3 regions of the Streptomyces sp. NBC_00775 genome follow, and region 3 is predicted to be linked to each of the others. Evidence: predicted binding sites of a transcription regulator. Region 3 holds the regulator's gene; each other region holds the start of a gene.
The links. Region 3 encodes HrcA, which represses chaperone genes, less so after heat shock. Its sites were predicted from a motif close to TTNGCACTCNGNNNNNCNGAGTGCNAA; they were not measured.
Positions count from the first base shown of each region.

Region 1: the regulator HrcA is predicted to act here: its motif matches at 3,558-3,584, upstream of groES (co-chaperone GroES).
Region 2: the regulator HrcA is predicted to act here: its motif matches at 5,598-5,624, upstream of groL (chaperonin GroEL).

Region 1 covers NZ_CP108938.1:4,183,818-4,190,443, reverse strand. Annotated here, with positions in the region: gene OIC96_RS18550 (RNA polymerase sigma factor) at 1-331, shown strand, start outside; gene OIC96_RS18545 (class I SAM-dependent methyltransferase) at 406-1,599, opposite strand; gene OIC96_RS18540 (polysaccharide deacetylase family protein) at 1,690-2,616, shown strand; gene OIC96_RS18535 (polysaccharide deacetylase family protein) at 2,613-3,371, shown strand; gene groES (co-chaperone GroES) at 3,729-4,037, shown strand; gene groL (chaperonin GroEL) at 4,151-5,779, shown strand; gene OIC96_RS18520 (ester cyclase) at 5,910-6,617, opposite strand.
Region 2 covers NZ_CP108938.1:5,911,688-5,918,313, reverse strand. Annotated here, with positions in the region: gene OIC96_RS26455 (tyrosine-protein phosphatase) at 1-412, opposite strand, end outside; gene OIC96_RS26450 (MFS transporter) at 647-2,137, opposite strand; gene OIC96_RS26445 (NADH:flavin oxidoreductase) at 2,470-3,627, opposite strand; gene groL (chaperonin GroEL) at 3,850-5,472, opposite strand; gene OIC96_RS26435 (cold-shock protein) at 5,778-5,981, opposite strand; gene OIC96_RS26430 (MoaD/ThiS family protein) at 6,412-6,626, opposite strand, start outside.
Region 3 covers NZ_CP108938.1:7,218,686-7,225,311, reverse strand. Annotated here, with positions in the region: gene dnaJ (molecular chaperone DnaJ) at 1-1,104, opposite strand, end outside; gene hrcA (heat-inducible transcriptional repressor HrcA) at 1,105-2,121, opposite strand; gene OIC96_RS32135 (MBL fold metallo-hydrolase) at 2,310-3,095, shown strand; gene OIC96_RS32130 (DUF3097 domain-containing protein) at 3,141-3,947, shown strand; gene hemW (radical SAM family heme chaperone HemW) at 4,255-5,487, opposite strand; gene OIC96_RS32120 (SpoIIE family protein phosphatase) at 5,610-6,626, opposite strand, start outside.

The DNA of each region.
Region 1 (6,626 bases), 3.0 Mb from region 3:
GGCGTACGCGTACGAGGACACGGACTGGGCGCAGATCGCCACCCTGTACGGGCTGCTGGCGGCCCGCTCGCCTTCCCCGGTCGTCGAGCTGAACCGCGCCGTCGCCGTCTCGATGGCGGAAGGCCCGGAACCGGCCCTCGCCCTCGTCGACACCCTTGCCGCCGAACCCGCCCTGCGTGACTACCACTTGCTGCCCAGCGTGCGCGGGGATCTGCTGGCCCGGATGGGGCGTACGGCGGAGGCGCGGGCGGAGTTCGCACGCGCGGCCTCGCTGGCGCGGAACGAGCGCGAGCGGGCACTGCTGCTCGCCCGGGCCCGGGAGTGCGGCTGAGTGACGCCCACTTCTCCAAGTGGCCGTCGCCGTACCCCTCCTACCCGATCATGGCGAGCACCAACGAGGGCACCTCAAGACGGTCCACCCCCAGTGGACGGCGTCGCGGGTGCCCCCACCAGCATGGTCGGGGCACCCGCCACCCGCGTCAGGAACACGGTCGCCGCATGCGGCCCCTGGGGCTTCACCTTCCGCCGCAGCTCCTCCGGCTCGACGGCCGACCCCCGCTTCTTCACCGTCAGTACGCCGACCCCCCGCTCCCGCAGCAGCGCCTTCAACTTCTTCACGCCGAAGGGCAGTTGGTCGGTGATCTCGTACGCGGTGGCATACGGCGTCGGCCGCAGCTCGTCCGCGGTGATGTACGCGATCGTCTCGTCGACCAGCCCGCCCCCCAGCTCCTCGGCCACCTCCGCGACCAGATGCGCGCGAATGACGGCGCCGTCGGGCTCGTACAGATAACGCCCGACCGGTCGCACGGCGGGATCCGGCAGCCCCCGCCCGCGCAGCACCCGCGGGCCCGGCAGCAGCGTGGCCCGCACCAGGCCGGGCTCCGTGCCGAACCACAGCACGGCCTCCTTCACATCGCCGCCGTCGGAGATCCACTCGGCCTCCGCTTCGGCGGGGATCGCCTCGTGGGGGATGCCGGGGGCAATCTTCAGGGCGGCCAGGGGCGCCGCGAGCGCCGTCCCGATCGCCCAGGACAGCGGCGGCGAGTACGCCTCCGGGTCGAAGATCCGGCCACGTCCGCCGCGCCGCGCGGGGTCCACGAAGACCGCGTCGTACGTCGCCGTGTCCACCTCGGTGACATCCGCCTCGCGCACCTCGATGAGGTCGGCTAGGCCGAGGGCGTCGGCGTTCGCGCGGGCGACCGCCGCGGTCAGCGGGTCGCGGTCGACGGCGAGGACACGGATCCCGGCGCGGGCCAGCGCGATCGCGTCGCCGCCGATGCCGCAGCAGAGGTCGGCGACCGAGCGGACGCCCAGCTCCGCGAATCGCCTCGCGCGGTGCGTCGCGACCGTCGTACGGGTCGACTGCTCGACCCCGTTCGGCGTGAAGAACATCCGCTGCGCGTCCTCGGCCCCGAACTTCGCCACCGCCCGCTGCCGCAGCCGCGCCTGTCCGAGCGCCGCCGAAACCAGCTCGGCCGAGTGCTCGCGGCGCAGCCGGGTGGCGACGGCCAGCTCCTGCGCCGGTTCGGTGCCGCGCACCTCGTCGAGCAGGGCGCGGCCCTCGGGGGTGAGGAGGGAGGCGAAGGAGACGTCGTTCACCGGGCCATTGTGGGCCAGTCGGTGGACGGCGCGCTTCCGGCCGCGGTGTCGGGGCCTCGTACGGGCCATGGCCTGGGAGGATCCCGCACCATGCGACCAGTGCGACAAAATTATAAAAATGGGGCGAAGTGGATGGGTCTTCGCGGTGGAATCGCCCTGCTCGCCCTCACCGCCGTCGTCTCCGGCTGTGCGGACGACGGCTCCGGCGGTGTGTGGCCGGCCCATGGTCAGCAGCCGCTGAAGGCGCCCCCCGCCCGCGCTCTCGACGCGTACGCCTCCAAGCTCCGCATCGCGCAGGCCCAGCGGGTCGCCGCGGCCAAGCGCTGGGGGCTGGCCGAGACGCCGCTGACGGCCCCGCCCGCACCCGCCAGGAAGCCGGTGATCAAGGCACGCAAGGGGTTCGAGGTCGACGGCCAGGAGGAGCTGGGGCTGCCCCCGGTCTTCACGACCATCCCCACCAAGGACAGGGTCGTCTTCCTCACCATCGACGACGGCGCGGAGAAGGACCCGCGGTTCCTGCGGATGATGAGCGAACTGAAGATCCCGTACACCGCGTTCCTCAGCAACTACCTGGTCAAGGACAACTACCGGTACTTCCGCAAGATGCGCGACCGGGGCATCACCCTCAACAACCACACGCTGACCCACCCCTACCTGCCCGGACTCTCCTACGCCGAGCAGAAGGACGAGATCTGCGGCATGCAGCGCGTGATGAGGAAGCAGTTCGGCAGGCGCCCGACGGTCTTCCGGCCCCCGTACGGCAACTACAACCAGGACACCCTGCGCGCCGCGAAGGCCTGCGGCATCAAGTACGCGCCAATCTGGGACGAGGAAGTCTTCGTCGACCACTGGGAGTACCGCGAGTGGGACCGCGACCTGCACCCCGGCGACATCGTCCTCAGCCACTTCCGGGGCCGGAACGACTGGAAGGGCAGCATGCCCGACATGGTCCGCCGCTTCATGAAGAAAGTGACCGCCAAGGGGTACGCGGTGGCCCGCCTGGAGGACTACCTGTGAGGCACCGGGTGCGCGCCCTGGCCACCGGGCTGCTCGCCGCCGCGTTGCTCACCGGCTGCGCCCAGTCCGTCGACCCGATCGAACGGCTGGGCAAGAAGGCGGCGCAGAAGGTACGGCCGCATGAGTCGGCGTACCGCCGCTGGGGGCTCGCCGCGCCGCTCGCCCGGCCGCCGAGACCACCCGCCAGGACCACCGCGCGCACCGCGGGCCCGGGGCTGCCGCCCGTCGTGGACCATGTCCGGACCCGCGACAAGGTGGTCTTCCTGACGTACGACGACGGTGCCGAACGCGATCCCCGGTTCGTCGACATGGTGCGTGAACTGCGGCTGCCGGTCAGCATGTTCCTCACGAACAGCGTCGTCGGGCCGGGGTACGGGCACTTCGCGCAGCTGGGCGACGTCGGCGCCAGCGTGCAGAACCACACCCTCGACCACGCCTCCCTGCGCGGCCTGCCCTACGCCGGCCAGCGCGCCGAGATCTGCGGCCAGCAGGACAAGCTCAAACAGCGCTTCGGCGTCCGGCCCCGGCTGCTGCGCCCCCCGTACGGCACCTACGACTCCACCACCCTGCGTGCCGCCGCCGACTGCGGGGTCGCGGCGGTCGTCCTCGGCCGCCCGGCCGACGCCCACCCGCTGCGGCCCGGCGACATCCTCTCCGGCTTCAGGGAACCCAACTTCACGGACGCGACACTCGGGCTCCTCAAGCGCATCCAGGCGGAGGGCTTCACGCCCGCGCGCTTGGAAAATTATCTGTAGCCGCTCGGGGCAGGCAGGCGTTACGTCAATGCGGGCGGCTGACACTCCAGCGCGGGCCGGCACCACCCAGCCCGTCCGGCGTTTGAGGGCGAGGCCGTTCAGGCCGATAGGGGGTCTGGGGCGCAGCCCCAGGGCACGCCCGCACCCACGCACGGCTCCCGGAACCCCACGCCACGCCGGAGGTCTTTGGCACTCCGCTTGACCGAGTGCTAATCGCAGTCATAGTCTCGGGTCTGGCACTCCCCCCTGGAGAGTGCCAATAGCGACGGGCAGGTCCGGCACCCGCGACGACGGATCGACCTGGTCGCCACCTCAGACAGTTAACCCCGTGAGATCTCCGAAGGGGGAGGTCGGATCGTGACGACCGCCAGCTCCAAGGTTGCCATCAAGCCGCTCGAGGACCGCATTGTGGTCCAGCCGCTCGACGCCGAGCAGACCACGGCCTCTGGCCTGGTCATTCCGGACACCGCGAAGGAGAAGCCCCAGGAGGGCGTCGTCCTGGCCGTCGGTCCGGGCCGCATCGAGGACGGAAAGCGCGTCGAACTCGACGTCTCCGTCGGCGACATCGTGCTGTACAGCAAGTACGGCGGCACCGAGGTGAAGTACAACGGCGAGGAGTACCTCGTCCTCTCGGCTCGCGACGTGCTCGCGATCGTCGAGAAGTAATTCACCCAGAATTGCAGTGAGCTGCGCCCCTGGCCCCCGCGTCCTTTAACAAGCCGGGTGCTGGGGGCGCAGTTCGTTCTCCCAAAGATTTCCGAGAGGGCTGAATCGCTCCCATGGCGAAGATCCTGAAGTTCGACGAGGACGCCCGTCGCGCCCTTGAGCGCGGCGTCAACAAGCTTGCCGACACGGTCAAGGTGACGATCGGCCCCAAGGGCCGCAACGTCGTCATCGACAAGAAGTTCGGCGCCCCCACCATCACCAACGACGGCGTCACCATCGCCCGCGAGGTCGAGCTCGACGACCCGTACGAGAACCTCGGCGCCCAGCTGGTGAAGGAGGTGGCGACCAAGACCAACGACATCGCGGGTGACGGTACGACCACCGCCACCGTGCTCGCCCAGGCGCTGGTGCGCGAGGGCCTGCGGAACGTTGCCGCGGGTGCCTCCCCGGCCGCCCTGAAGAAGGGCATCGACGCCGCCGTCAAGGCCGTGTCGGACGAGCTCCTCGCGACCGCCCGTCCGATCGACGAGAAGTCCGACATCGCCGCCGTCGCCGGTCTGTCCGCCCAGGACCCGCAGGTCGGCGAGCTCATCGCCGAGGCGATGGACAAGGTCGGCAAGGACGGTGTCATCACCGTCGAGGAGTCCAACACCTTCGGTCTGGAGCTGGACTTCACCGAGGGCATGGCCTTCGACAAGGGCTACCTGTCGCCGTACATGGTCTCCGACCAGGAGCGTATGGAGGCCGTCCTCGACGACCCGTACATCCTCATCCACCAGGGCAAGATCAGCTCCATCCAGGACCTGCTGCCGCTGCTGGAGAAGGTCATCCAGTCCAACGCCTCCAAGCCGCTGCTGATCATCGCCGAGGACGTCGAGGGCGAGGCCCTGTCGACCCTGGTCGTGAACAAGATCCGCGGCACGTTCAACGCCGTCGCTGTGAAGGCCCCCGGCTTCGGTGACCGCCGCAAGGCGATGCTGGGCGACCTCGCCACCCTCACCGGCGGTCAGGTCATCGCCGAGGAGGTCGGCCTCAAGCTCGACCAGGTCGGCCTGGACGTGCTGGGCACCGCCCGCCGCGTGACCGTCACCAAGGACGACACCACGGTCGTCGACGGTGGCGGCGACCACGAGGCCGTCCTGGGCCGCGTCAACCAGATCAAGGCCGAGATCGAGAACACCGACTCCGACTGGGACCGCGAGAAGCTCCAGGAGCGCCTCGCGAAGCTGGCCGGCGGCGTGTGCGTGATCAAGGTCGGCGCCGCCACCGAGGTGGAGCTCAAGGAGAAGAAGCACCGTCTGGAGGACGCCATCTCCGCGACCCGCGCCGCGGTCGAGGAGGGCATCGTCTCCGGTGGTGGCTCCGCGCTCGTCCACGCCGTCAAGGTCCTCGAGGGCAACCTCGGCAAGACCGGCGACGAGGCCACGGGTGTCGCGGTGGTCCGCAAGGCCGCCGTCGAGCCGCTGCGCTGGATCGCCGAGAACGCCGGCCTGGAGGGTTACGTCATCACCTCCAAGGTCGCCGAGCTCGACAAGGGCCAGGGCTTCAACGCCGCCACCGGCGAGTACGGCGACCTGGTCAAGGCCGGCGTCATCGACCCGGTCAAGGTCACCCGCTCCGCCCTGGAGAACGCCGCCTCCATCGCCTCCCTGCTCCTCACGACCGAGACCCTGGTCGTCGAGAAGCCGGCCGAGGAAGAGGCCGAGGCCGGTCACGGCCACGGTCACGGCCACTCCCACTGAGGTTCGTAGCTGACGGTTCGTAGCCGACACCGAAGGCCCGGTCCCCCTGGCGGGGGAGCCGGGCCTTCGTGCTGCGGAGTTGCCTGAGTCCGTCAGAGTCTCTGGAGTCCGGCGGAGTCACTGGAAGCCGTCAGAGTTCAAGCTGGTCCAGAACGCCGAGCTGGCCCATCAGCCCCAGCTGGTCGTACTGCCACCACCCCTCGGCGATCTTGCCGTCATCCTGGCACCGGAAGATGGTCGTGCCGGTCATGGTGACCTGCTTGCCGGTCGCCGCGATCCCGCGGAAGTCGCCCGTGTGGGTGGCGTTCCAGGTCCAGCGCGTGCAGACGCGATCGGCCTCGGTGACCTGGTCGTCGACGGTGAACGTGAAGTCGAACGCGCCACGCCACATCCCGATCTCGCGCCGTATCGCGTCGAGCCCGATGGTGTCCTGCTCGTTGGCGGGATCGTGGTCGTGGTAGTTCTCCGCGATCAGGTCGTTGAGCGGTGACAGCTCGCCCTTGGCGGCTATCGTCTCGAAGAACTTGCGGATGTTGGCCGAGTACAACTGCTCGTCCCGGACCACGTCCAGGTCCGTGAACGTCGGCGTCTCGTCGCAGAGAGCCACCATCTCCTGGAAGATCCTGGCCGTCTCGGGAAGGTTCGAGTTCCGCATCGCCTCTTCGTACGACGGGAACTCCACGATCTCTATGTAGTGGGTCGCGTCGGACCGGTCCTTGCCGATCACATCGTGCGTCGCGGTCCGCTTGCCCCTGGTCTGTTCGACCCATGTGTCCATCAGCTGGTTCATCTCGTCGAACCGGCTGGTCTTGCAGTCGATGAGCTGTACGAATGTCATGGCGCCGCC
Region 2 (6,626 bases), 1.3 Mb from region 3:
AGTGGCCGTCCGCCGTCCGATAGCCGCCCGCGTCACGGAAGTTGACGGCTCCGTCGAGCTTGACGAACCGGTCGGCGAGGTGGAGCGAGCCGCCGCGCTCGGGCACGAGGTCGAACCACTGCCGGTCGGCGGCGGGCAGCCCGCTCACGGTGACGTCGCCCTGGGCGCCGCCGCGCGCGACGACATGCCCGTTGGCGCGGATGGTCACCGCGCGGGTACCGGGCGCGGTCCAGACGATGCGGTACGAGCCGTCGTCGCCGGCGGTCACCGTCGCGGCCGTGAAGGGGATGCGGTGGGACGCGGAGGTGTGCGCGGCCGGGGCGGCGAAGGCGGCGGGCGCGGTGAGCGAGACGGAGACGGCGGTGATGGCCATGAGGGCGAGGGCGGCGCCGGCAAGAGTGTGCTTCTTCATGAGGCGGATGCTGTGTGCACGGGCCGACATCGCGGTGAACACCGGATGGATGACAACTTCTGCATGGATGGCAGTTTGTGCCACCACGGCCACCACAGCCACCACGCTCGCGCTGGGCAAGGGAGACGTCGGAGGCAGCAGACGGCGACCCCATTCCCGTACGGCAAAAGGCCGGGCGGCCGTCCCCCCCGCTGATGCGGGACGACGACCGCCCGGTTCGGTGAGTGCGGGAGCCTAGGCCTTGGCGCCGGAGGCCTCCGAGATCTCGGCCCGCTCGTCCTGCCCCGCGGTCACCGGCGCCGCCTGCGCCGTGGCCGTCCGGCGGCCCGGCAGGAAGGAGGCGAGGACGAAGGCGAGGGCCGCGGCACCGGCGCCGATGGCCATGACCGTCTTGAAGCCGTTCTCGGAGGGCAGGGCGGTGGTGCCGAAGGTGGTGGTCATCTGGGCCAGGATCACACCGGCGAGGGCGCTGGCGAACGACGTACCGATGGACCGCATCAGGGTGTTGAGGCTGTTCGCGGCGGCCGTCTCGGTGGCGGGCACGGCGCCCATGATGAGCGCGGGCATCGCGCCGTAGGCGAAGCCGACACCGGCGCCGATGACGCAGGAGACCAGGACGAGGTGCCAGACCTCGGACATCAGCACGATGTTGAGGCTGTATCCGGCGGCCACGATGACCGCGCCGATCATGAGGGTGATCTTCGGGCCCTTGGCCTTGGTGATGGCGGCGGAGACCGGCGCCATGGCCATCATCACCAGGCCCTGCGGGGCCAGCACCAGGCCGACGGTCAGCATGGACTTGCCGAGGCCGTAGCCGGTCTGCTCGGGGAGCTGGAGCAGCTGCGGCAGGACCAGGGACATCGCGAACATCGAGAAGCCGAAGGCCACCGAGGCGAGGTTGGTGAAGAGCACCTGACGGCGGGCGAGGGTGCGAAGGTCCACCAGCGGCTGGTCGGTGCGCAGCTCGTACGCGCCCCAGGCCAGCAGCACGACGACCGCCGTGGCGAACAGGCCGAGGGTGGTGCCGCTGCTCCAGCCCCACGTGGAGCCCTTGGAGACGGCCAGCAGCAGGGAGACCAGGGCGGTCGACAGGCCGATGGCACCGATCAGGTCGAAGCGGCCGCCGGCGCGCACCGTGGACTCGGGTACGAGGGTCAGGACGAGGGCGAAGGCGACGGCGCCGAGGGCGGCGGACGTCCAGAACAGGATGTGCCAGTTGTAGCGGTCGGCGATGAAGGCGGCGGTGGGCAGGCCGAGGGCGCCGCCCACTCCCAGCGAGGCGCTCATGAGCGCGATGGAGCTGGTGAGCCGCTCCTTGGGCAGGACGTCACGCATGATGCTGATGCCGAGCGGGACGACAGCGGCGGCCAGGCCTTGCAGAGTCCGTCCGATGATCATCGGGGCCAGGGAGTCGCTCAGCGCGCAGACGACCGAACCGGCCACCAGCAGGACGATGCTGACCAGGAGCAGGCGGCGCTTGCCGAACATGTCGCCGAGGCGGCCGACGACCGGCGTGGCGACGGAGGCGGCGAGCAGTGTGGCGGTGACCGCCCAGATGGTGTCCGACGCCGAGGCGTGCAGGAGCTTCGGCAGCTCCGGGACGATCGGGATCACCAGGGTCTGCATCAACGAGACGACGATTCCGGCGAGGGCCAGCACCGCCACCACGGCGTTCGACCGCGTTGAGCCTCCGGCGTCGGCGGGTCGGGCAAGGGTGTCGGACATGGCGGGCCTCCGGGGCAGGCAAGGTTGCTTGACTTACTCAAGCTTAACCACAATTGATTGACTTAAGCAAGCGAAGCCTTCCCAGGGGGTGGGTTCTGTTGCTGCGGGCCGGTGGGGGTCCCCTAAAAGATTGCGCAGTTCCCCGCGCCCCTTTTAGGGGCGCGGGGAACTGCGCGAGCAACCCCCACCCACCCGCACCCGAAGAACCGGGGCAGGCGGGGATCGCGGGGCGCAGCCCCGCGCCTCAGGGGCGCGGGGAACTGCGCGACCAGCCCCCACCCACCCGCACCCGAAGAACCCACCCACGGGGTCTGGGGCGGAGCCCCAGAGGGTCAGCTCAGGGTGTGGAGGGCCGTCGCGTCGTACGCGGCCAGTTCGTCGAAGCGTCCGTCGAGGACCTTCGCCGCCCACTCCGGGTCCTGGAGCAGGGCGCGGCCGACGGCGACCATGTCGAACTCGTCGCGCTCCAGGCTGTCCAGGAGGTCGTCGATGCTCTTGACCGGGGACCCCTCCCCCATGAAGCCCTTGATGAAGTCGCCGTCCAGCCCGACCGAGCCGACGGTGATGGTGGGCTTGCCGGTCAGCTTCTTCGTCCAGCCCGCGAGGTTGAGGTCGGAACCCTCGAACTCCGGCAGCCAGTAGCGGCGCGTCGAGGCGTGGAAGGCGTCCACCCCGGCCGCGGCGAGCGGCGCGAGGATCGCCTCCAGCTCCTCCGGCGTCTCGGCGAGCCGGGCACCGTACGCCTCCTGCTTCCACTGCGAGTAGCGGAAGATGATCGGGAAGTCGGGCGAGACGGCCGCGCGCACCGCGGCGACGATCTCGGCGGCGAACTTCGTACGGGCCACCAGGTCACCGCCGTAGGCGTCGGTGCGGCGGTTGGTGCCGGCCCACAGGAACTGGTCGAGGAGATAGCCGTGGGCGCCGTGGATCTCCACGCCGTCGAAGCCGATGCGCTCGGCGGCGGCCGCGGCCTCGGCGAACGCCGCGATGACGTCGTCCAGGTCGGTCTGGGTCATGGCCTTGCCGGTGGCCTCGGTGGCGCCGATGCGCAGGCCGGAGGGGCCGACCGCAGGGGCCTCGGCGAACGGCGGCTGGCCATCCTCGCGCACCATGCCGATGTGCCACAGCTGCGGCACGATCTTCCCGCCCGCCGCGTGCACGGCGTCGGCGACCTTCGCCCAGCCCGCGAGCTGCTCCTCGCCGTGGAAGCGCGGGATGCGGTCGCTCTGCCCGGCCGAGTCGTGGCCCACGTACGTGCCCTCGGTGACGATGAGGCCCACGCCCGCGGCGGCGCGGCGGGCGTAGTACGAGACCACGTCGTCGCCGGGGACACCGCCCGGCGAGAACGCCCGGGTCATCGGCGCCATCACGATCCGGTTGGGGACGGTCAGGCCGTTCAGGGTGACGGGGCGGGAAAGGATCTCGGCGGCGCGCGAGGCGGGGGCGGTGGCAGTCACGTACAGGGCTCCTCGGAGAGGTCCATCAGACATCGAGCAGACGGGGATTCGGATGTGTCGGGGATTCCGGACGGTATGTGCATGTGCATCGACCATCCGTGAACGTCAACCGCCTCGTCCACCGGGGCATTCCGCCGCCCCACCGCTCTCTTCTGTGACCCCGGACACGCCCGAGGGCGGCACCCCCTGGGAGTGGGGGTACCGCCCTCGGAACGTAAGGACAGAGATCAACCAGGGCCGTTGAGGCCGAGTCGATCAGAAGTCCATGTCACCGCCCGGCATGCCGCCCGGAGCGGCCGCGCCGGCCTTCTCGGGCTTGTCGGCGATGACGGCCTCGGTGGTGAGGAACAGCGCGGCGATGGAGGCGGCGTTCTGCAGGGCAGAGCGCGTCACCTTCGCCGGGTCGATGATGCCCTCGGCGATCATGTCCACGTACTCACCGGTGGCGGCGTTCAGGCCGTGACCGATGGGCAGGTTGCGGACCTTCTCGACGACGACGCCACCCTCGAGACCACCGTTGACGGCGATCTGCTTGAGCGGGGCCTCCAGGGCGAGACGCACGGCGTTGGCGCCGGTCGCCTCGTCACCCTCGAGCTCCAGCTTCTCGAAGACCGCGGAGGCCTGGATGAGGGCCACGCCACCACCGGCGACGATGCCCTCCTCGACGGCCGCCTTCGCGTTGCGAACGGCGTCCTCGATGCGGTGCTTGCGCTCCTTGAGCTCAACCTCGGTGGCGGCACCGGCCTTGATGACGGCCACGCCGCCGGCCAGCTTCGCCAGGCGCTCCTGGAGCTTCTCGCGGTCGTAGTCCGAGTCCGAGTTCTCGATCTCGGCACGGATCTGGTTGACGCGACCGGCAACCTGGTCCGCCGAGCCCGAGCCGTCGACGATCGTCGTCTCGTCCTTGGTGATGACGACCTTGCGGGCGCGGCCGAGCAGGTCGATGCCCGCGTTCTCCAGCTTGAGGCCGACCTCCTCGGAGATGACCTCGCCGCCCGTGAGGATGGCGATGTCGCCGAGCATGGCCTTGCGGCGGTCACCGAAGCCCGGGGCCTTGACGGCGACGGACTTGAAGGTGCCACGGATCTTGTTGACGACCAGGGTCGACAGGGCCTCGCCCTCGACGTCCTCGGCGATGATCAGCAGCGGCTTGCCGGACTGCATGACCTTCTCGAGAAGCGGCAGCAGGTCCTTGACGTTGCTGACCTTCGAGTTGGCGATCAGGATGTACGGGTCGTCGAGGACGGCCTCCATACGCTCCATGTCGGTGGCGAAGTACGCCGAGATGTAGCCCTTGTCGAAGCGCATACCCTCGGTGAGCTCCAGCTCCAGACCGAAGGTCTGGGACTCCTCGACGGTGATGACGCCTTCCTTGCCGACCTTGTCCATCGCCTCGGCGATGAGCTCGCCGATCTGGGTGTCGGCGGCGGAGATGGAGGCCGTGGAAGCGATCTGCTCCTTGGTCTCGACATCCTTCGCCTGCTCAAGCAGCGCACCGGAGACGGCCTCGACGGCCTTCTCGATACCGCGCTTGAGAGCCATCGGGTTGGCGCCGGCGGCTACGTTGCGCAGGCCCTCGCGGACGAGCGCCTGGGCGAGAACGGTCGCCGTGGTCGTACCGTCACCGGCGACGTCGTCCGTCTTCTTGGCGACTTCCTTGACCAGCTCGGCGCCGATCTTCTCGTACGGGTCCTCGAGCTCGATCTCCTTGGCGATGGAAACACCATCGTTGGTGATCGTGGGGGCGCCCCACTTCTTCTCGAGGACGACGTTCCGGCCCTTGGGGCCAAGGGTGACCTTGACGGCGTCGGCGAGCTGGTTCATCCCGCGCTCGAGACCGCGCCGTGCCTCCTCGTCGAACGCGATGATCTTGGCCATGTGAAGTGGTCCTCCCGGACGGGGTGGATTGCTCCGGATCGCGCCCGCGCCCGCGACGGACGGCCTGCAGCCCTTGTGGTTCCTTGCCCCACCGGCCTGCGGACCTCACTGGCCCGATCCAAGTTCTGTCACTCTCACTGGGAGAGTGCTAAGCCCAATGATTAGCACTCGACCCCTGCGAGTGCAAGCGCCTCTCACGAACGGGAGCGGGGCGCAGGACATGACCGGACACGCACGAGGGGCCCGCACCCCAGGTGGGATGCGGGCCCCTCGGCGTGAGTGCGTCGGTGGCCGATCGCGCCGGATCAGACGGCGAGCTTGACCATGTCCGCCTGCGGACCCTTCTGGCCCTGCGAGATCTCGAACTCCACTCGCTGACCCTCTTCAAGGGTGCGGTAGCCGTCCATCTGAATCGCGCTGTAGTGCACGAAGACGTCCGCACCACCGTCGACCGCGATGAAGCCGTACCCCTTCTCCGCGTTGAACCACTTGACGGTGCCCTGAGCCATGCCTAACTCCCCTATTACTGGCCCTTGCACAGATCCACACTTCGCGGATCCGGGTCAGACCTCACCCCCCAACGATTGGGGGTGTGCGCCGGAACGCGTCGACCGCGGCTGAATGTATCTGTCCAACTGCCGTCTGCAACAGGTCAATCGGACGAGAATTCTGGGCATCGCCGATCGGGAAAATGCGGAGGACTCGCGAAGATTCAGGGCAAGTCGGGCCCCGTATATGCCATAAAAGGCTCAAAAAGATGGGGCACTTTGGCTACTTCTTGTCGGGTGTCGCACAGGTACTCATATGCGTCCGGCATGTATAGCGAAGCGGGTTCCCCAACTGTACCCCGCTCAACCATGCAGAATTGCCCCCTCCGTTTCTCTCACGGAGAGGGCAATTCGATGAACACTGCGTATTCGGCGTTACCGAGGGTAGCGATCAGCCTCCGGCGACGGCCGGGATGATCGAGACGCCCGCACCGTCCGGCGTAGCCGTCTCCAGCCCCTGCTCGAACCGCACGTCGTCGTCGTTGACGTACACGTTGACGAAGCGGCGCAGCTTGCCCTGGTCGTCCAGCACGCGCGCGGCGATACCCGTGTGGTTCTTCTCCAGGTCGGCGATGACCTCGGCGAGAGTCCCACCCTCGGCACTCA
Region 3 (6,626 bases):
GAACAACCCCTGCTGCCCGGGCTGGAACTGCCCGGTGGGCCGCTCCTCCCCCCGCAGCTTCGCCAGCTCCCGCAGCAACCGCTCCTGCTCAGGATCCAGCTTCGTCGGCGTCATCACCTCGACGTGGACGATGAGGTCACCACGCCCACCGCCCCGCAGATGCGTGACACCCCGCCCGTGCAACGGAATCGACTGCCCGGACTGCGTGCCCGGACGGATGTCGACCTCCTCCAGCCCGTCGAGCGTCTCCAGCGGCACCTTCGTACCGAGCGACGCCGCGGTCATCGGAATGGTGACCGTGCAGTGCAGATCGTCACCACGCCGCTGGAAGGTCGAGTGCGGGAGTTCGTGGATCTCGACGTAGAGGTCACCGGCAGGCCCGCCACCGGGACCGACCTCGCCCTCGCCCGCGAGCTGGATCCGCGTGCCGTTGTCGACACCGGCGGGGATCTTGACGGTCAGCGTCCGACGGGACCGCACCCGCCCGTCACCCGCACACTCGGGACACGGCGTCGGAACCACGGTCCCGAAGCCCTGGCACTGCGGACACGGCCGGGACGTCATGACCTGGCCCAGGAACGACCGCGTGACCTGGGACACCTCACCCCGCCCGCGACACATGTCACAGGTCTGGGCCGAGGTACCCGGCGCCGCGCCCTCACCGTTACAGGTGGCGCAGACGACGGCCGTGTCGACCTGGATGTCCTTCGTCGTGCCGAAGGCAGCCTCGTCCAGCTCGATCTCGAGCCGGATCATGGCGTCCTGGCCACGCCGCGTACGCGACCGGGGGCCGCGCTGCGACGCCGTACCGAAGAAGGCGTCCATGATGTCCGAGAAGTTCCCGAAACCGCCCGCGCCGAAGCCGCCGGCGCCACCGCCACCAGAGGCGGACAGCGGGTCGCCGCCGAGGTCGTAGACCTGCTTCTTCTGCGGGTCCGACAACACCTCGTACGCGGCGTTGATCTCCTTGAACCGCTCCTGCGTCTTCGGATCGGGATTGACGTCCGGGTGCAGCTCGCGTGCGAGCCTCCGGAACGCCTTCTTGATCTGGTCCTGGGACGCGTCGCGGCTCACGCCGAGTACGGCGTAGTAGTCCGTGGCCACTTACGACTCCGCCAGGATCTGTCCGACGTACCGTGCCACCGCTCGTACCGCTCCCATCGTTCCCGGGTAATCCATGCGGGTCGGTCCGACCACGCCAAGTTTTGCTACTGCCTCGTCGCCCGAACCGTAGCCGACCGAGACCACGGACGTGGAGTTGAGTCCCTCATACGCGTTCTCATGCCCGATTCGCACGGTCATGCTCGAATCCCCGGCCTCACCAAGCAACTTGAGGAGCACGACCTGCTCCTCCAGTGCTTCGAGCACCGGCCGGATGGTGAGAGGGAAGTCATGTCCGAAGCGGGTCAGATTGGCGGTGCCGCCGATCATCAGCCGCTCCTCGGTCTCTTCGACCAGCGTCTCCAGGAGGGTGGAGAGCACTGTCGCGACCGTACCCCGGTCCTCCGCCTCGAACGCGTCCGGGAGGTCCTGCACGAGCTGCGGGACGTCCGCGAAACGGCGGCCCGCGACCCGGCTGTTGAGCCGCGCGCGCAGATCCGCCAGCGACGTCTCACCGAACGGCGCCGGACAGTCGATCATGCGCTGCTCGACCCGGCCGGTGTCCGTGATCAGCACCAGCATCACGCGCGCGGGGGCGAGGGACAGCAGCTCCACGTGCCGCACCGTCGAGCGCGTCAGCGAGGGGTACTGCACGACGGCGACCTGCCGTGTGAGCTGCGCGAGCAGCCGTACGGTCCGCCCCACGACGTCGTCGAGGTCGACAGCCCCGTCAAGGAAATTCTGAATGGCCCGCCGCTCGGGCGCGGTCATCGGCTTGACGCCCGCGAGCTTGTCGACGAAGAGCCGGTAGCCCTTGTCGGTGGGGATGCGTCCGGCGCTGGTGTGCGGCTGGGCGATGTAGCCCTCGTCCTCCAGCGCGGCCATGTCATTGCGCACGGTCGCCGGCGAGACACCGAGGCGGTGCCGCTCGGTGAGCGCCTTGGAACCGACCGGCTCCTCGGTGCCCACGTAGTCCTGGACGATGGCGCGCAGCACTTCGAGCCTGCGTTCACTGAGCATCGCGCGCACCTCCAGAGTCAGCGTCGTGGTCTTCATGACCTTCATGGGCCTTCATGGCCTTCGTCCTGGCACTCATCGCACGCGAGTGCCAGCGTTCCCCGGCCCAGTGTACGGCGGTGAGGTACGGCCCCGGCAAGGGCGGGCCTGCGATGTCGTGTGCTGCACGCTCTCACGGCTAGCGTCTCCTTATGAGCGTGACTTGGGAAGAGTTGGGGTGGGAAAGGGTGGCGCCCCGGGTGGGACGGCGGCGGCTGCCGGTCTGGGACTGCACGGTCGGGCTCGTGGTGGGCGAGGGCGCTGCGCTGATGATCGACGCCGGGTCGAGCCTCGGGGAGGGCGCACGGCTGCGCACGGAGGCCCAGCGGCTCCTCGGCCCGGACCGCCGAGTGACGCACCTCGCACTCACCCACCCCCACTTCGACCATGTCTTCGGCGCGGCGGCGTTCGCGGGCGTGGAGGTGTTCGGGCCGGTCGGCCTCGACTCGGTCTTCGCCCACGACCGTGAGGAGCTGCGCACGGACGCCGTACGCAACGGCCTCGACCCGCGCGAGGCGGCCGAGGCCGCGGACCTCCTGGTCCACCCCCGCCACTCGGTGTGCAGCGAGTGGACCCTCGACCTGGGCGGCGGCGTACAGGTCCTGCTGGCGAACGTGGGCCCCGGCCACACGGGCCACGACTTGGCGGTACTGATCCAAGGCACACGAGCCACACCAGCCACACCAGCCACACCAAGCACAGCAAGCACACTTGGTTCATCACCGGAGATCGTCTTCTGCGGCGATCTGGTGGAGGAGTCGGGCGAACCCCAGGCGGGACCGGATGCCGTCCCCTCCCACTGGCCGGCGGCCCTGGACCGGCTGCTCGACCTGGGCGGGGAGGACGCCGTGTACGTGCCGGGACACGGGGCGACGGTGAATGCGGCGTTTGTCCGGGCCCAGCGGAACGCGCTGGCGACCCGCTTCGGCGTGTCGTAGGAGCCCGTACGACGCGACGGCGGGGCTTCTCCTATCGTCATCCGAATGCGCCAGTACTCTCCGGACCTGACCCCGCCGTGGAAGAAGCCCAAGCCCGTGACCGAGGTCCCCGCGGACCCCGGTCTGGTGGTCGAGGAGCCCGGCACCGGCTTCTGCGGCGCGGTGATCCGCTGCGAGGCGGGCACGGTGACCCTGGAAGACCGCTTCGGCAAGCACCGCGTCTTCCCGCTGGAGCCGAGGGGCTTCCTCCTGGAGGGCAGGGTGGTGACGCTGGTCCGCCCGTCGGCCGCGCCCGCGTCGCGTCCCGCCCGCACGGCCTCGGGTTCGGTGGCGGTACCGGGCGCGCGTGCCAGGGTGGCCCGGGCGGGCCGCATCTACGTCGAGGGCCGCCACGACGCCGAACTGGTCGAGAAGGTCTGGGGCGACGACCTCCGCATCGAGGGCGTCGTCGTCGAGTACCTGGAGGGCATCGACGACCTCCCCTCGATCGTCGCGGACTTCGACCCCGGCCCGGACGCCCGCCTCGGCATCCTGGTCGACCACCTCGTCCCCGGCACCAAGGAGTCCCGCATCGCCGAGTCGGTCACCAGCGACCACGCCCTGGTCCTCGGCCACCCCTACATCGACATCTGGGAGGCCGTGAAACCGTCCTCCGTAGGCATCCCCTCCTGGCCCCGCATCCCCCACGGCCAGGACTGGAAAACAGGCATCTGCCGATCCCTGGGCTGGCCGGAAAACACCGGCGCGGCCTGGCAGCACATCCTGTCCCACGTCCGCTCCTACAAGGACCTGGAGCCGGAACTCCTGGGCCGAGTGGAAGAGTTGATCGACTTCGTCACGGCCCCGGAGTAAAGGGCCACACGACGGTTTTCCGCCCCCGCCGCCCCTACCCGTCCCATCCCGTTCCTGGGGGCTGCGCCCCCAGGCCCCCCTAAAAGATTGCGCCGTTCCCCGCGCCCCTTTTAGGGGTGGTTCGTCGGGTGCGGGGCGGTGGGGGTTGCTCGCGCAGTTCCCCGCGCCCCTAAAAGGGGCGCGGGGAACTGCGCAATCTTTTGCACCAGCCCCCACCCACCCGCAGCCAAAGAACCGGCCCACGGGGTCTGGGGCGGAGCCCCAGAAGGATGGGACGGGTAGGGGCGGCGGGGGCGAAAAAGGGCCCTCAGTCCACCAGGTCCCGGACGACCGCGTCCGCGAGCAACCGCCCGCGCAGCGTCAGAACGGCACGACCTTCGTCGTACGGCCCGGCTTCGAGCAACCCCTCACCCAGCGCCCGCGCCGCCGCCGCAAGCCCCTCCACCCGAAGCAAAGACAGCGGACACCCCTCACGAAGCCGCAGCTCCAGCAGGACGCGCTCAACCCGGCGATCCTCCTCGGACAGAAGCTCCCGCCCGGCCCCCGGCGACCGCCCGGAGGCCAGCGCCGAGGCATACGCCCCCGGATGCTTCACATTCCACCACCGCACCCCACCGACGTGGCTGTGCGCCCCGGGCCCCGCCCCCCACCAGTCGGCCCCCCGCCAGTACAGCTCGTTGTGAAGGCAACGCCCACCTTCGGAAGCGGCCCAGTTCGACACCTCGTACCACTCGAAGCCCGCCCCCGACATCACCTCGTCCGCGATGAGATACCGATCCGCGTGCACGTCGTCGTCCGTCATCGGAACCTCGCCGCGGCGGATACGACGAGCGAGCTGGGTACCCTCCTCCACGATCAGCGCATACGCGGAGATGTGGTCGGGCCCGGCACCGAGCGCCGCGTCGAGCGAGGCACGCCAGTCGTCGTCGGACTCCCCGGGCGTGCCGTAGATCAGGTCCAGGTTCACATGCTCGAAGCCCGCCGCACGGGCCTCGGCGACACAGGCCTCGGGACGGCCGGGCGTGTGCGTGCGGTCGAGCACCTTCAGTACGTGCTGCTTGGCGCTCTGCATCCCGAAGGAGATCCGGTTGAAGCCCCCGGCGCGCAAGGTCGCAAGGTATGCCGGATCGACCGACTCGGGGTTCGCCTCCGTGGTGATCTCCGCGTCGTCCGCGAGCCCGAACTCGTCACGGATCGCCCCCAGCATCCGTACGAGATCGTCGGCGGCCAGCAGGGTCGGCGTACCACCGCCGACGAAGACCGTGCGGACGGGGCGCGGGTCGTCGCCGAGGACCTTGCGGGCGAGCCGGACCTCGTCGGTCAGCGTGTCCGCGTAGTTGTCCCGGGAGGCGAGCACGCCACCGGTGCCCCGCAGCTCGGTCGCCGTGTAGGTGTTGAAGTCGCAGTAGCCGCAGCGGGTGGCGCAGTACGGCACGTGGAGATAGAACCCGAGGGGACGCTCGGCCGCCCCGGCCAGGGCGTGCGCGGGCAGCGCACCGTCGTCGGGGACGGGCTCACCGTCGGGGAGTGCGGAAGGCATACGTTCCATTGTCCCGTACGCGCGCCGATACCCCGTACGCCTTCCTCTCCGGCCCCTGTCCGACCCCTGTTCGACCCCTGTTCGACCCCTGTCGGCCGTCGGTCCCCCATAGGCGTCGGCCCCTATTCGGCCTGCAACACCAGCAACGCCATGTCGTCCTCCGGAGGCCGCGTACCGAACTCGTGCACCAGCCGGCGGATCCGCTCCGCGACCAGCTCGGCGCTCAGCCCCGCGCAGCCTTCCAGGGCCTTCGCGAGGCCGTCGTCGTCGTCGAACTGGCGGGGCCCGCAGCGCCGCTCCGTCACACCGTCCGTGACGCACAGCACAGTGTCGCCGGGGTGCAGCTCGAAGGTCTCGGAGGTGTAGCCGGCGTCCTCGAAGACGCCGAGGAGGGTCTGCGGCCGGGCCACTTCCCGTACGTCGCCGTCGGGGCCGAGGAGCAGCGGCAGCGGATGTCCGGCGGAGGCGAGGGTGCAGCGCACACCGCCGTCGAAGGGGACCAGCTCGCCGTACAGCATGGAAAGGAAGCGCGTCTGCGGGCCCGGGTCGGCGCCGAGGCCCGGCCCGCCCGCCGCCACGAGCGCGCGGGCCGCCGCGTCCGCCACCTCGGTCGCGTCGTCGAGCAGCAGCTGGTTGAGGCGGTCGAGGACGTCGGCGACCTGGTAGCCCTCGCGGGCCAGCAGCCGCAGCCAGGGCCGGGCCAGGCCGATCACGACGGCGGCCTCGGGCCCCTTGCCCTGGACGTCGCCCACCGCGAAGCACCAGCGCCCGTCGCCCGCCGGGAACACGTCGTAGAAGTCGCCGCTGGGTCCGCCCTTGTCGAGCGGCTCGTACACGAGGGCGCTGCGCACCCCGGGGATCTCGGCGACCGCGCCGGGCAGCAGACCGCGCTGGAGGACCCGGCTGATGGTGGCCTGGCGCGCGTACTGGCGGGCCGCGCCGATGGCGAGGGCGATACGGCGGCTGAGGTCCTCGACGAGCCCGGTGATCTCGTCGGGGAAGTCGATCAGTCCGGCCCGTCCGATGACGAGCGTGCCCAGCGGCCGCCCGCCCGCGATCAGCCGGTACGCGAGCGCGGCCCCGCTCACCCCGCGCGCGCCCAGCGCCTCGCCGGGCCAGGGCACGGGGACGGCACGGGA